Regions from separate parts of the Streptomyces sp. NPDC002088 genome, predicted to be linked through region 1. Evidence: riboswitches for the same ligand, from Rfam matches in the RefSeq annotation. Region 1 holds a riboswitch; each other region holds the start of a gene.
What was found. Region 1 has a riboswitch for cyclic di-AMP ahead of ABT114_RS07240 (M23 family metallopeptidase). Riboswitches for the same ligand answer to the same signal wherever they lie in the genome.
Positions count from the first base shown of each region.

Region 2: it holds a riboswitch for cyclic di-AMP, as region 1 does, so the genes downstream of both, ABT114_RS31585 (M23 family metallopeptidase) here and ABT114_RS07240 (M23 family metallopeptidase) in region 1, are expected to answer to the same signal.
Region 3: it holds a riboswitch for cyclic di-AMP, as region 1 does, so the genes downstream of both, ABT114_RS17100 (transglycosylase SLT domain-containing protein) here and ABT114_RS07240 (M23 family metallopeptidase) in region 1, are expected to answer to the same signal.

Region 1 is NZ_JBEOXO010000002.1:750,676-754,052, forward strand. Features, by position in the region: gene ABT114_RS07235 (PP2C family protein-serine/threonine phosphatase) at 114-1,385, shown strand; cyclic di-AMP (ydaO/yuaA leader) riboswitch at 1,669-1,825, shown strand; gene ABT114_RS07240 (M23 family metallopeptidase) at 1,837-2,874, shown strand; gene ABT114_RS07245 (aldo/keto reductase) at 3,058-3,377, shown strand, end outside.
Region 2 is NZ_JBEOXO010000018.1:9,413-12,789, forward strand. Features, by position in the region: gene ABT114_RS31580 (M16 family metallopeptidase) at 1-1,276, shown strand, start outside; cyclic di-AMP (ydaO/yuaA leader) riboswitch at 1,522-1,687, shown strand; gene ABT114_RS31585 (M23 family metallopeptidase) at 1,700-2,452, shown strand; gene ABT114_RS31590 (GntR family transcriptional regulator) at 2,665-3,360, shown strand.
Region 3 is NZ_JBEOXO010000007.1:133,761-137,137, reverse strand. Features, by position in the region: gene ABT114_RS17105 (CocE/NonD family hydrolase) at 1-1,453, shown strand, start outside; cyclic di-AMP (ydaO/yuaA leader) riboswitch at 1,848-2,019, shown strand; gene ABT114_RS17100 (transglycosylase SLT domain-containing protein) at 2,023-2,505, shown strand; gene ABT114_RS17095 (HAD family hydrolase) at 2,515-3,321, opposite strand; gene ABT114_RS17090 (carboxymuconolactone decarboxylase family protein) at 3,367-3,377, opposite strand, start outside.

The DNA.
Region 1 (3,377 bases):
GGCTGTTGTCATCCGGTCGGCCCACACCGCTCGCCCCCCACCCCCACTCCGGCAAACCTGGAACCTTCGTGGCGTGAGCGCGGGAGTTCGCGCGGGACGGCGGGAGACAAGTGGTGCGGCCTGGTGACCTGACGGGCGAGGGCCCACCCGACGAGCCCGCCACCCCCTACGACGACTACCGCGTCGTCCCCTACGCCCGGGCCGGCGGCCGGCTCCCGGCCGACCCGGTGCCCGACCCCGGCCTCGGCGACGAGGCGCCCGTTCCGCCCGTCCCTCCCGGTGCGGGCGGTTCAGGCGGTTCGGGCGACGCGGAGCGGCGGATCTCGTCCGTGCGGGCCCTCCTCCAGATGGTCCCCGTGCTGCTGGCCGTCGGCGGCATCGTCTACGACCTCTGCACCCCCCGCGACTTCACCGCGATCCCCTTCTTCACAGCCGCCCCCCTGGTGGCAGCCCCGCTGTACTCCTTCGTCGGCACCGTCGTCACGGGGGCCGCCGCCTTCGTCGCCGCGTACGCCGTACACGCCAGGTTCGGGCTGAGCCCGGACGCGGACATGGTCACCGAGGTCGTCACCGTGGCCACGGTGGCCGCCATGGCCGCGGTCATCAACCGCGGTGTGCGCCGCGGCGACCAGCGGCTCGCCAGCGCCCGCGAGATCGCCGAGGCCGCCCAGCGCGCGGTGCTGCCCGAGCCCGCCGGGCAGATCGGCGGGTACGACATCGCGGCCCGCTACGAGGCGGCCCAGGCAGACGCCTTCATCGGCGGCGACCTGTACGCGGTGCAGGACAGCCCGCGCGGGGTGCGCCTCGTCGTCGGGGACGTACGGGGCAAGGGGATGGGCGCGGTGGCGGCCGTGGCCGTCATCATCGGCGCCTTCCGGGAGGCCGCCGAGCAGGAGGCGACGCTGGAGGCGGTCGCGCAGCGGCTGGAGCGGGCGCTGGCGCGCGAGGGCACGCGGCGCGACGGGCTGGACGCCTTCGAGGGATTCACCACCGCCGTACTCGCCGAGTTCCCGCACGGCGACGGGGTCGTCCGGATCCTCAACCGCGGGCATCCGCCGCCGCTGCTGCTGCACCCGGACGGCACCGTGCGCACGCTGCTCGCCCGCGAGCCGGCCCTGCCGCTCGGCATGGGCGAGCTGGGCACCTGGCCCGACCACGCGGACGAGGCCGGCTTCCCGAGCGGCGCCACCCTGCTCCTGCACACCGACGGCGTCTCCGAGGCCCGCGACGCCTACGGCCGCTTCTACGACCCCGAGGAGCGGCTCGCGGGCCGCCGCTTCCGCGACCCCGAGGCGCTGCTTGCCGCCCTCGCGGAGGACGTGCGCCGGCACTCCGGGGGCGGGATGACGGACGACATGGCGCTGCTCGCCGTACGACGGCCGTGACCGATGGCCGGGTACCCACCTCCGTGACCGGGAGTGACCGGACGACCCCCCTGCGCATAACATCTGAGTCACCATCAAAACCTGTGTGTTTCCTGAGGTGTTCCCGCGGGGGCGCGCAGGGGGCGCAAATGAGGGGTAACTCGCCCGATTTCCGCCGGTCATGGCCTGTAAGTCCAGGCCGAAAATGTTAATGATCAAGCAGAACGGCTTGGAATCACGCCCCCGGGTCTATTAACGTTCGATAACGCAGCGCGGTCGTCCCAGCCGTCACAAGAGACGGCTCCGTGCGCACGCGCCGAATCCCGCAAGGGAACCGGGGAACCACCACCTTGGGGTGAATCGCACGGACACCGCCGTGAAAAACGGGCGGTATACGCGCGTAGGAGACCTTCCTGCTCCGAACCCGTCAGCTAACCCGGTAGGCGAGAAGGAAGGAAAGGAGCACGCCCACGTGGCGTCCAACCGGCCTGCCCCAGAAGCCCCGTTCGTGCCGAGTCAGCGCAGCACCGAGCCCTTCGGCTACGGCAGCTACCGCACCGACGAGGGCCAGTGGGAGGAGTGGAACCCCACCGAGGAGTCCCTCGCCCCCGTACGCGGCCGGCATCGCGTCGCCAAGCAGCGCGGCGGACTCGCCCGCAGCTCCACCGTCCTGGGCGTCGGCGTCATAGCCGCCGTCGGCGCGGGCGGCATGGCCAGCGCCAACACCGGCAAGCCGCCGGTGTCCATCTCCATGCCCGACCTGCCCTCCGTCGGCTCCTTGCTGTCCGACGACGACTCCGCGGACTCCGCCAAGGGCTCCGCGACCCCGCTCAGCAGCATCGGCGTGACCTCCGCCGACACCGCCCAGGGCGCCACCGACGCCGGCGAGGCGCTGCGCAGCCGCATCATGGCCCAGGCCGAGCAGCAGCAGGACCAGGTCGAGACCAAGGCCGCCGCCGCCGAGGCCGCCGCGGCCGAGAAGGCGGCTGCCGACGCGGCCGCCAAGGCCGAGCAGGAGGCGGAGGCCAAGGCCGCCGCCGCCAAGAAGAAGGCGGAGGAGGAGGCCGCGAAGAAGGCCGAGGCCGAGCGCCTGGCCGAGCTGGCCAAGCAGTACACGCTGCCGACCTCCTCGTACACGATCACCTCGACCTTCGGCGAGGCCGGCTCGATGTGGTCCTCCGGCTACCACACGGGCCTCGACTTCGCCGCGCCCACCGGGACGCTCATCAAGGCGATCCACAGCGGCACGATCACCGAGGCGGGCTGGGCCGGCTCCTACGGCTACCGCACGATCCTCACCCTCGACGACGGCACCGAGCTGTGGTTCTGCCACCAGTCGTCGATCAGTGTCAGCGTCGGACAGAAGGTCACCACGGGCGACGTCATCGGCCGCGTGGGCGCCACCGGCAACGTCACGGGGCCGCACCTCCACCTCGAGGTCCACCCGGGCGGCAGCGCGGACGGGATCGACCCGATGGCCTGGCTGAGAGGCAAGGGACTCACCCCCTGAGGCATCTCCTGAGGCATCCCCTGAGGGTGGTCGCCTTCCTTTGATCCCCCTGGTTCCCTGATCTCCTGATCCCCGGCGGCCCTGACGACACCCCCCGACGTCAGGGCTGCCGGTCTTTGCCGGTTTCCGGATTTCCGGGTAAATGCGGAATGCAGGCTTCTGGTGCGGGTGTTGAAGTTGAGCATGACTTCTCTTCGCAAGCTCGGCTCCTCCGACCTCGAGGTCTTCCCGCTCTCCCTCGGCGGCAACGTCTTCGGCTGGACCGCCGACGAGGCCCAGTCCTTCGCCGTGCTCGACGCCTACGCGGCCGCCGGCGGCAACTTCGTCGACACCGCCGACTCCTACTCCGCGTGGATCGACGGCAACAAGGGCGGCGAGTCCGAGACCATCATCGGCAAGTGGGTCAAGGCCCGCGGCAACCGCGCCGACGTCGTCATCGCCACCAAGGTCAGCCAGCACCCGGAGTTCCCCGGCCTGACCGCCGCGAACATCAAGGCCGCCGC
Region 2 (3,377 bases), on a different contig from region 1:
CGGCCAGCAGGTCGTCGCCGTCGAGGTGCTCCTCGACGCGCCCCTGGAGGCCGAACCGGCCGGTCTCGACGGCGTGGCCACGATCATGGCGCGGGCCTTCTCGGAGGGCACCGACAAGCTCTCCGCCGAGGAGTTCGCCGCCGAACTGGAGCGCTGCGGAGCCACCCTCGACGCGCACGCCGACCACCCCGGCGTACGCCTGAGCCTCGAAGTCCCGGCGTCTCGCCTGGCCAAGGCGCTCGGCCTGCTCGCCGACGCCCTCAGGGCGCCCGCGTTCGCGGACAGCGAGGTCGAGAGGCTGGTCCGCAACCGGCTCGATGAGATCCCGCACGAGCTGGCCAACCCCGCCCGCCGTGCCGCCAAGGAGCTCTCCAAGGAACTGTTCCTGGCCACCTCGCGCATGTCGCGCCCGCGCCAGGGCACCGAGGAGACGGTCGCGAAGATCGACTCCGCGGCCGTGCGGGTCTTCTACGACCGGCACGTCCGCCCCGCCACGGCCACCGCCGTGGTCGTCGGTGACCTCGCCGGCATCGACCTGGACGAGCTGCTGGGCGACACCCTGGGCGCCTGGACGGGCTCCTCGGCCGAGCCCCGCCCCGTGCCGCCGGTGAGTGCCGACGACACCGGCCGCGTCGTCATCGTGGACCGCCCCGGCGCCGTCCAGACGCAGCTGCTGATCGGCCGCACCGGCGCCGACCGGCACGACCGCGTGTGGCCCGCACAGGTGCTCGGCACGTACTGCCTCGGCGGCACCCTCACCTCCCGTCTGGACCGCGTCCTGCGCGAGGAGAAGGGCTACACCTACGGTGTGCGCGCGTTCGGGCAGGTCCTCAGGTCGGCGGCCCCCTCGTCCCCCGGAGGGGCTACGGGCGCCGCGATGCTCGCCATCAGCGGCTCCGTGGACACCCCCAACACCGGTCCCGCCCTGCAGGACCTGTGGACCGTGCTGCGCACGCTCGCCGCGGAGGGCCTGACCGACGCCGAGCGGGATGTCGCCGTGCAGAACCTCGTCGGTGTGGCGCCGCTGAAGTACGAGACGGCGGCGGCCGTTGCGGGCACGCTGGCCGACCAGGTCGAGCAGCACCTGCCCGACGACTACCAGGCGACGCTGTACCAGCAGCTCGCCGCGACCGGCACGGTGGAGGCCACCGCGGCGGCCGTGAACGCCTTCCCCGTGGACCGTCTGGTGACGATCCTCGTCGGCGACGCAGCGCAGATCAAGGAGCCCGTCGAGGCCCTCGGTATCGGTGAAGTCACCGTCGTGTCCGCCGAGTAGAAGCCAAGCAGAAGCCAAGCAGAAGCCAAGCAGAGGCAGAGCAGAGGCACGCGCGCGTAGGGGCCCTGGTGACTGATGAGTCGCCAGGGCCCCTCAATGTCCGGAGAATGTCCGAATTGAGGGAGAGTTACCTGTCTGCCCTGTGGCATGCGCTACAAAAGCTCTGATCCGTTTGAGGATTGAAAGACGGCGCCCGTACGGTCGTCCGGGCTGTTCGTCAGGCAGTGCGCCGCGCCCGCGGCAGCGGACAGCCATCGCCGAGTCCCCGTACGGCGCAAGCCAGGGGAGCCGGGGACCCAATCGCAGTCCCTGGGGTGAATCGGACGCCCGCGCGTGCCGCGAGGGGGTCCGTAGGAGACCTTCCTGCTCCGAACCCGTCAGCTAACCCGGTAGGCGAGAGGGAAGGAAAGGACCAGCCACTACATGGCGTTCATGTGCGCCCCCGGGAAGCACCGTCGTCCCGGCCGGATGAAGCGCACCAGCGCTCAGGCAGCCGGCATCGCGGCCCTCACCACCACCGGCGTCATGGGCACCCTCGCCGCCCCCGCGCTCGCCGCCGAGAACTCCGTCGAGCAGACCGGCCTCACCCCGGTCATCACCATCGGCGACTGGGTCGCCGAGCAGATCGGCGCCCAGGCCGCCGCCCAGAAGCAGGCCGCCGAGCAGAAGGCGGCCGAGGAGGCCGCCCGCAAGAAGGCCGCGGAGAAGGCCAAGAAGGAGCGCGAGGCCAAGGCGCGCGCCGCCCGCGAGGCCGAGCGCAAGCGCCTCAACACGTTCGTGGCGCCGATCTCCCACTCCTACGTGTCCACGGGCTACCTCAGCGGCGGCTCGCTCTGGTCCTCCGGCAGCCACACCGGCATCGACTTCCACGCCGCCAGCGGCACCTCCGTCCACGCGGTCGGCTACGGCACCGTCGTGGAGGCAGGCTGGGGCGGGGCGTACGGCAACCAGGTCGTCATCAGGATGAACGACGGCACGTACACCCAGTACGGCCACCTGTCGTCCATCGGCGTCTCCGTGGGCCAGAAGGTCACCACGGGCGAGCGGATCGGCCTCTCCGGTGCGACCGGCAACGTCACCGGCCCGCACCTGCACTTCGAGGCCCGTACGACCGCTGAGTACGGCTCGGACATCGACCCCGTCGCCTACCTCCGCAAGCACGGTGTCAACATCTGACGCTCGCCCGGCGTGAACGTCCGACAACGGACGGCGAGACATACCGAAGCCCCGGCCCCCCGAGCCGGGGCTTTCGGCGTTTCAGAGGCCCCGCTGTCCAAAAAATATCCCTGGATTCCGGCCTCCCGTCGGAAATTGCAGCTGATTGCAATAGAGTCACTGAACGCACGTCAATCGGCGACGTTTCACGGGGATTAAGGCGGAGGTCGGTCATGCGTATTCCGGCGCACTCGGTATGCACGGCGATCCGGGACGACATCGTCGCCGGTGTCTACGAGCGCGGCAGCCGGCTCACCGAGGAACTCCTCGCGCGCCGCTACGGCGTCTCGCGCGTCCCCGTCCGGGAGGCCCTGCGCACCCTGGAGGCGGAGGGTTTCGTGGTGACCCGTCGGCACGCGGGCGCGTGCGTCGCGGAGCCCACCGAGCTGGAGGCCTCCGACCTGCTGGAGATGCGCATGCTCCTGGAGCCCCTCGGCGCCTTTCGGGCCGCCCAGCGACGTACCGAGGCCCATCTGAAGGTGCTGCGCGGCCTCGTCCGGCTGGGCCAGGAGCGGGCCAGGCGGGGCAACAGCGAGGATCTGCGCTCCCTGGGCGGCTGGTTCCACGAGACGCTCGCGCAGGCGTCCGGCAGTCAAGCCCTGACCTCCACGCTCACCCAGCTGCGGCACAAGATCGCCTGGATGTACGCGGTCGAGGCGCCGGCCAACCCCGTGGAGTCCTGGACCGAGCACGGCGCGATCGTGGACGCGGTGGCGCGCGGTGACGGTGAGCGCGCGCGGGCGATCACGGCGCTGCACACCGAGCGCTCGAGCGTCGCGCACCGGCTGCGTTTCTCCGGGGGAGGAGAGCGCCCGGACCGCGTGAGGACTTCGCAACCTCCCGTAAACATGACGGGTCTGCGGCATTAACACGGGGGCCGTATACA
Region 3 (3,377 bases), on a different contig from region 1:
CGCCCGGCCGCCCGACCCGCAGTACGTCGGCGAGGCCTGGCGGGACATGTGGCTCGGGCGGCTGGAGGAGGTACAGCCCTTCATCCACACCTGGCTCGCCCACCGGACGCGGGACGACTACTGGAGGCCGAGCAGCGTCTGCGAGGACTACGGCGCGATCAGCGCCGCCGTCCTGGCCGTCGGCGGCTGGCACGACCCGTACCGCGACACCGTCCTGCGCCTGGTCGAACACCTCCCCGCCGACCGGGTACGCGGCCTGATCGGCCCCTGGTCGCACCAGTACCCGGACCGCGGCCTGCCGCCGGGCCCGGCGATCGGCTTCCTCCAGGAGACGCTGCGCTGGTGGGACCACTGGCTGAAGGGCCGGGAAACGGGCGCCCTCGACGTACCGCTCCTGCGCGCCTACGTGAGCGACTCCCACCCTCCGGCCACGGTGTACGAGACGCTGCCGGGCCGCTGGGTCGGCGAGCCGGCCTGGCCCTCCCCCTACGTGACGACGGTCACGTACCAACTCGGGGGCGCCCCTGTGCTCGTACGGTCCCCGATGCACACCGGAGTCGACGCGGGCCGTTTCCTCCCCTTCGGCGACGACGCCGACCTCCCGCCCGACCAGCGCGAGGAGGACGGGCGCTCGGTGTGCTTCGAGTTCGCGGTGGCGGAGGAGACCTGGGTGCTGGGACGGCCGCGGGTGCGGCTGCGGCTGGCCTCCGACGCACCGCGCGGCCAGGTGATCGCCCGGGTGTGCGACGTGGCGCCAGACGGCTCGTCGACCCTGGTCACGCGCGGCGTACTGAACCTGTCGGCGCGGTTGGGCCGGGACCGGTCCGTGCCGTGGCCCCCGGGCGCCACGGAGGACGTGACCTTCGAGCTGACCGGGATCGGCCACGCCTTCCCGCCCGGCCACCGCATCCGCCTCGCCGTCTCCTCGGCGTACTGGCCGTGGATCTGGCCCGAGCCCGGTTCGGCGGCGGGCCTCACCCTGGACCCGGCCGGCAGCGCCCTCGAACTGCCCGTGCGCACAAGGCAGTCGGCGGACATCCTGTTCGAGGAACCCGAGCAGGCCGATCCCCTGGGAGTGAACTTCCCCGCCACCCTCGAAGAGCCACGTCCCGCACGCCTGGCCGTACGGGACGTGGCGAAGGGCGAGTGGCGACTGGAGGTCGACCCGCGCTACGGCGGCACGCGCGTGTACCCCGACGGGCTGGAGTTCACCGAGGACGCGCTGGAGACGTACACGATCCAGGAGAGGGACCCCCTCTCCGCCCGCACCCGCTCCGACTGGTCAATCCGCCTGCACCGCCCCGACCTCATGTGGGACACGACGGTCCGGACCCGCTCGGAGATCGGCTGCGACGGGGCGGACTTCGTCACCTCCGACGAGGTGATCTGCACGGAGGGTGGCGAGGTGGTGTTCCACCGGACGTGGGAGAAGCGGGTTCCCCGGAACCCCTGAACGCCCGAAACGCCCTGAATACCCTGAACACCCAAAATATCCGAAATGCCGGTGACCCTCGCACCCCCGGAACGCCCCGAAACCCCCATACACCAGTGCCCGATTTGCCGTGATTGCTAGATGAATTCCTCTTAGCGGTAAATGCTCTACGGGCTGACAAACAGTGAGTTGGGTCACGCGAGCCGACAGGTGGTCACACTCCCCACCCACCCCCCGTTTCCCTTTCGCCGCAAGCGAGTTGCCCCTTGGCGGCTGCAAAGGATCAAGTAGCCCAAATGCCTCAGACCAAGGTCAACTGGGGTGAGGTGTGATTCCGACACTTGTTTCGGACATGTGCTCTCGCATACGTTCCGGCCTGTCGGGTGGACGCCTAATCCTGCCGCCGCCCAACACCACCATCAACGAACTCACTCGTAGGGCAGGAACGGGGGACCCAGGTAAGCCGCCGGACCGGGCATCGCACCGGAACGGCTAGGGGTTAAGTCGTGTCGCCGCAGGGCGGCGCGGCCGGGCACCTCCCCGCCCGAACCCGACAGCTCACCTCGTAGGCGCCGGAGAGGAATTCAGACATGATCGCTGCCGGTCAGAACCGTCGCGCCCGTCTCGTCCGCACCCTCGCCGTCGCCGGTACCGGCGCGGCCGTGCTCGCCCTTCCGCTCCTCGGGGCGGCCAGCGCCTCCGCGGCCACCACCACGTCCGTGACCGCCGCCCCGGCGGCCGCGACGACGTACACCAACAACCTCGACGGCTGGATCCGGGAGTCCCTCGCCGTCATGGCGCAGCACGGCATCCCCGGGACCTACAACGGCATCTACCGCAACGTGATCCGCGAGTCGTCCGGCAACCCGGCCGCCATCAACCTCTGGGACTCCAACGCGAAGAAGGGCATCCCGTCCAAGGGCCTGCTGCAGGTCATCGACCCGACGTTCAACGCGTACCACGTGTCCGGCACGTCGTTCAACATCTACGACCCGGTCGCGAACATCACGGCCGCCTGCAACTACGCCGCCGCCCGGTACGGCTCGATCGACAACGTGTTCGGCGCGTACTGACCGGTCCCGTCAGTAGAAGAGTCTCTCGAGGACGACGGCGATGCCGTCGTCCTCGTTCGACAGGGTGACCTCGTCGGCCACGGCCTTGAGTTCCGGATGGGCGTTGGCCATCGCCACGCCATGAGCGGCCCAGTCGAACATCGGGATGTCGTTGGGCATGTCGCCGAAGGCGAGGGCCCGTTCGGCGCCTAGGCCGAGGCGCTCGGCGGCCAGCGCCAGGCCGGTCGCCTTGGTGACGCCGCACGGCTGGAGCTCGACGGTCCCCGGCCCCGACATGGTGACCGTCGCCAGCGAGCCCACCACGGAGCGGGCCGTCACTGCCAACTCGTCGTCGGTCAGGGCGGGATGGCGCAGCAGGACCTTGCTGATGGGCTCGCCCCACAGGTCTTCGCGCCGCCCGACCCGTACCGCGGGCAGGGTCGGGTGGGGCATCAGGTAGCCGGGTTCGATGAGCGTGAGGCCGTCGGCCCCGTCCTGGTCCACGGCCGCGTACACCTGCCCCACCTCGGCCTCTATCTTGCCGAGCGCGGTCTCGGCCAGCTCCCGGTCCAGGGTGACCGACCACAGCAGACGGTCCGCGCCGGCGTCGTACAACTGCGCGCCCTGCCCGCACACCGCGAGCCCCTTGCAGCCGAGGTCGTCGAGCAGCGGCCGCACTCTCGGAGCCGGGCGTCCCGTCACCACGAGGTGCTGGGCGCCGGCCTCCGCCACCCGCGCGAGCGCGGCGAGAGACCGGTCGGAGAGGGTGTCGTCGCCGCGGAGCAGCGTTCCGTCCAGGTCGGTGGCGATGAGTGAGAATGCGAGGGGAGCGGCCATGATCAGAGAATACGGACACCGCGCCCCCTCGACTCACCTCCGTTTTCAGCCCCAAG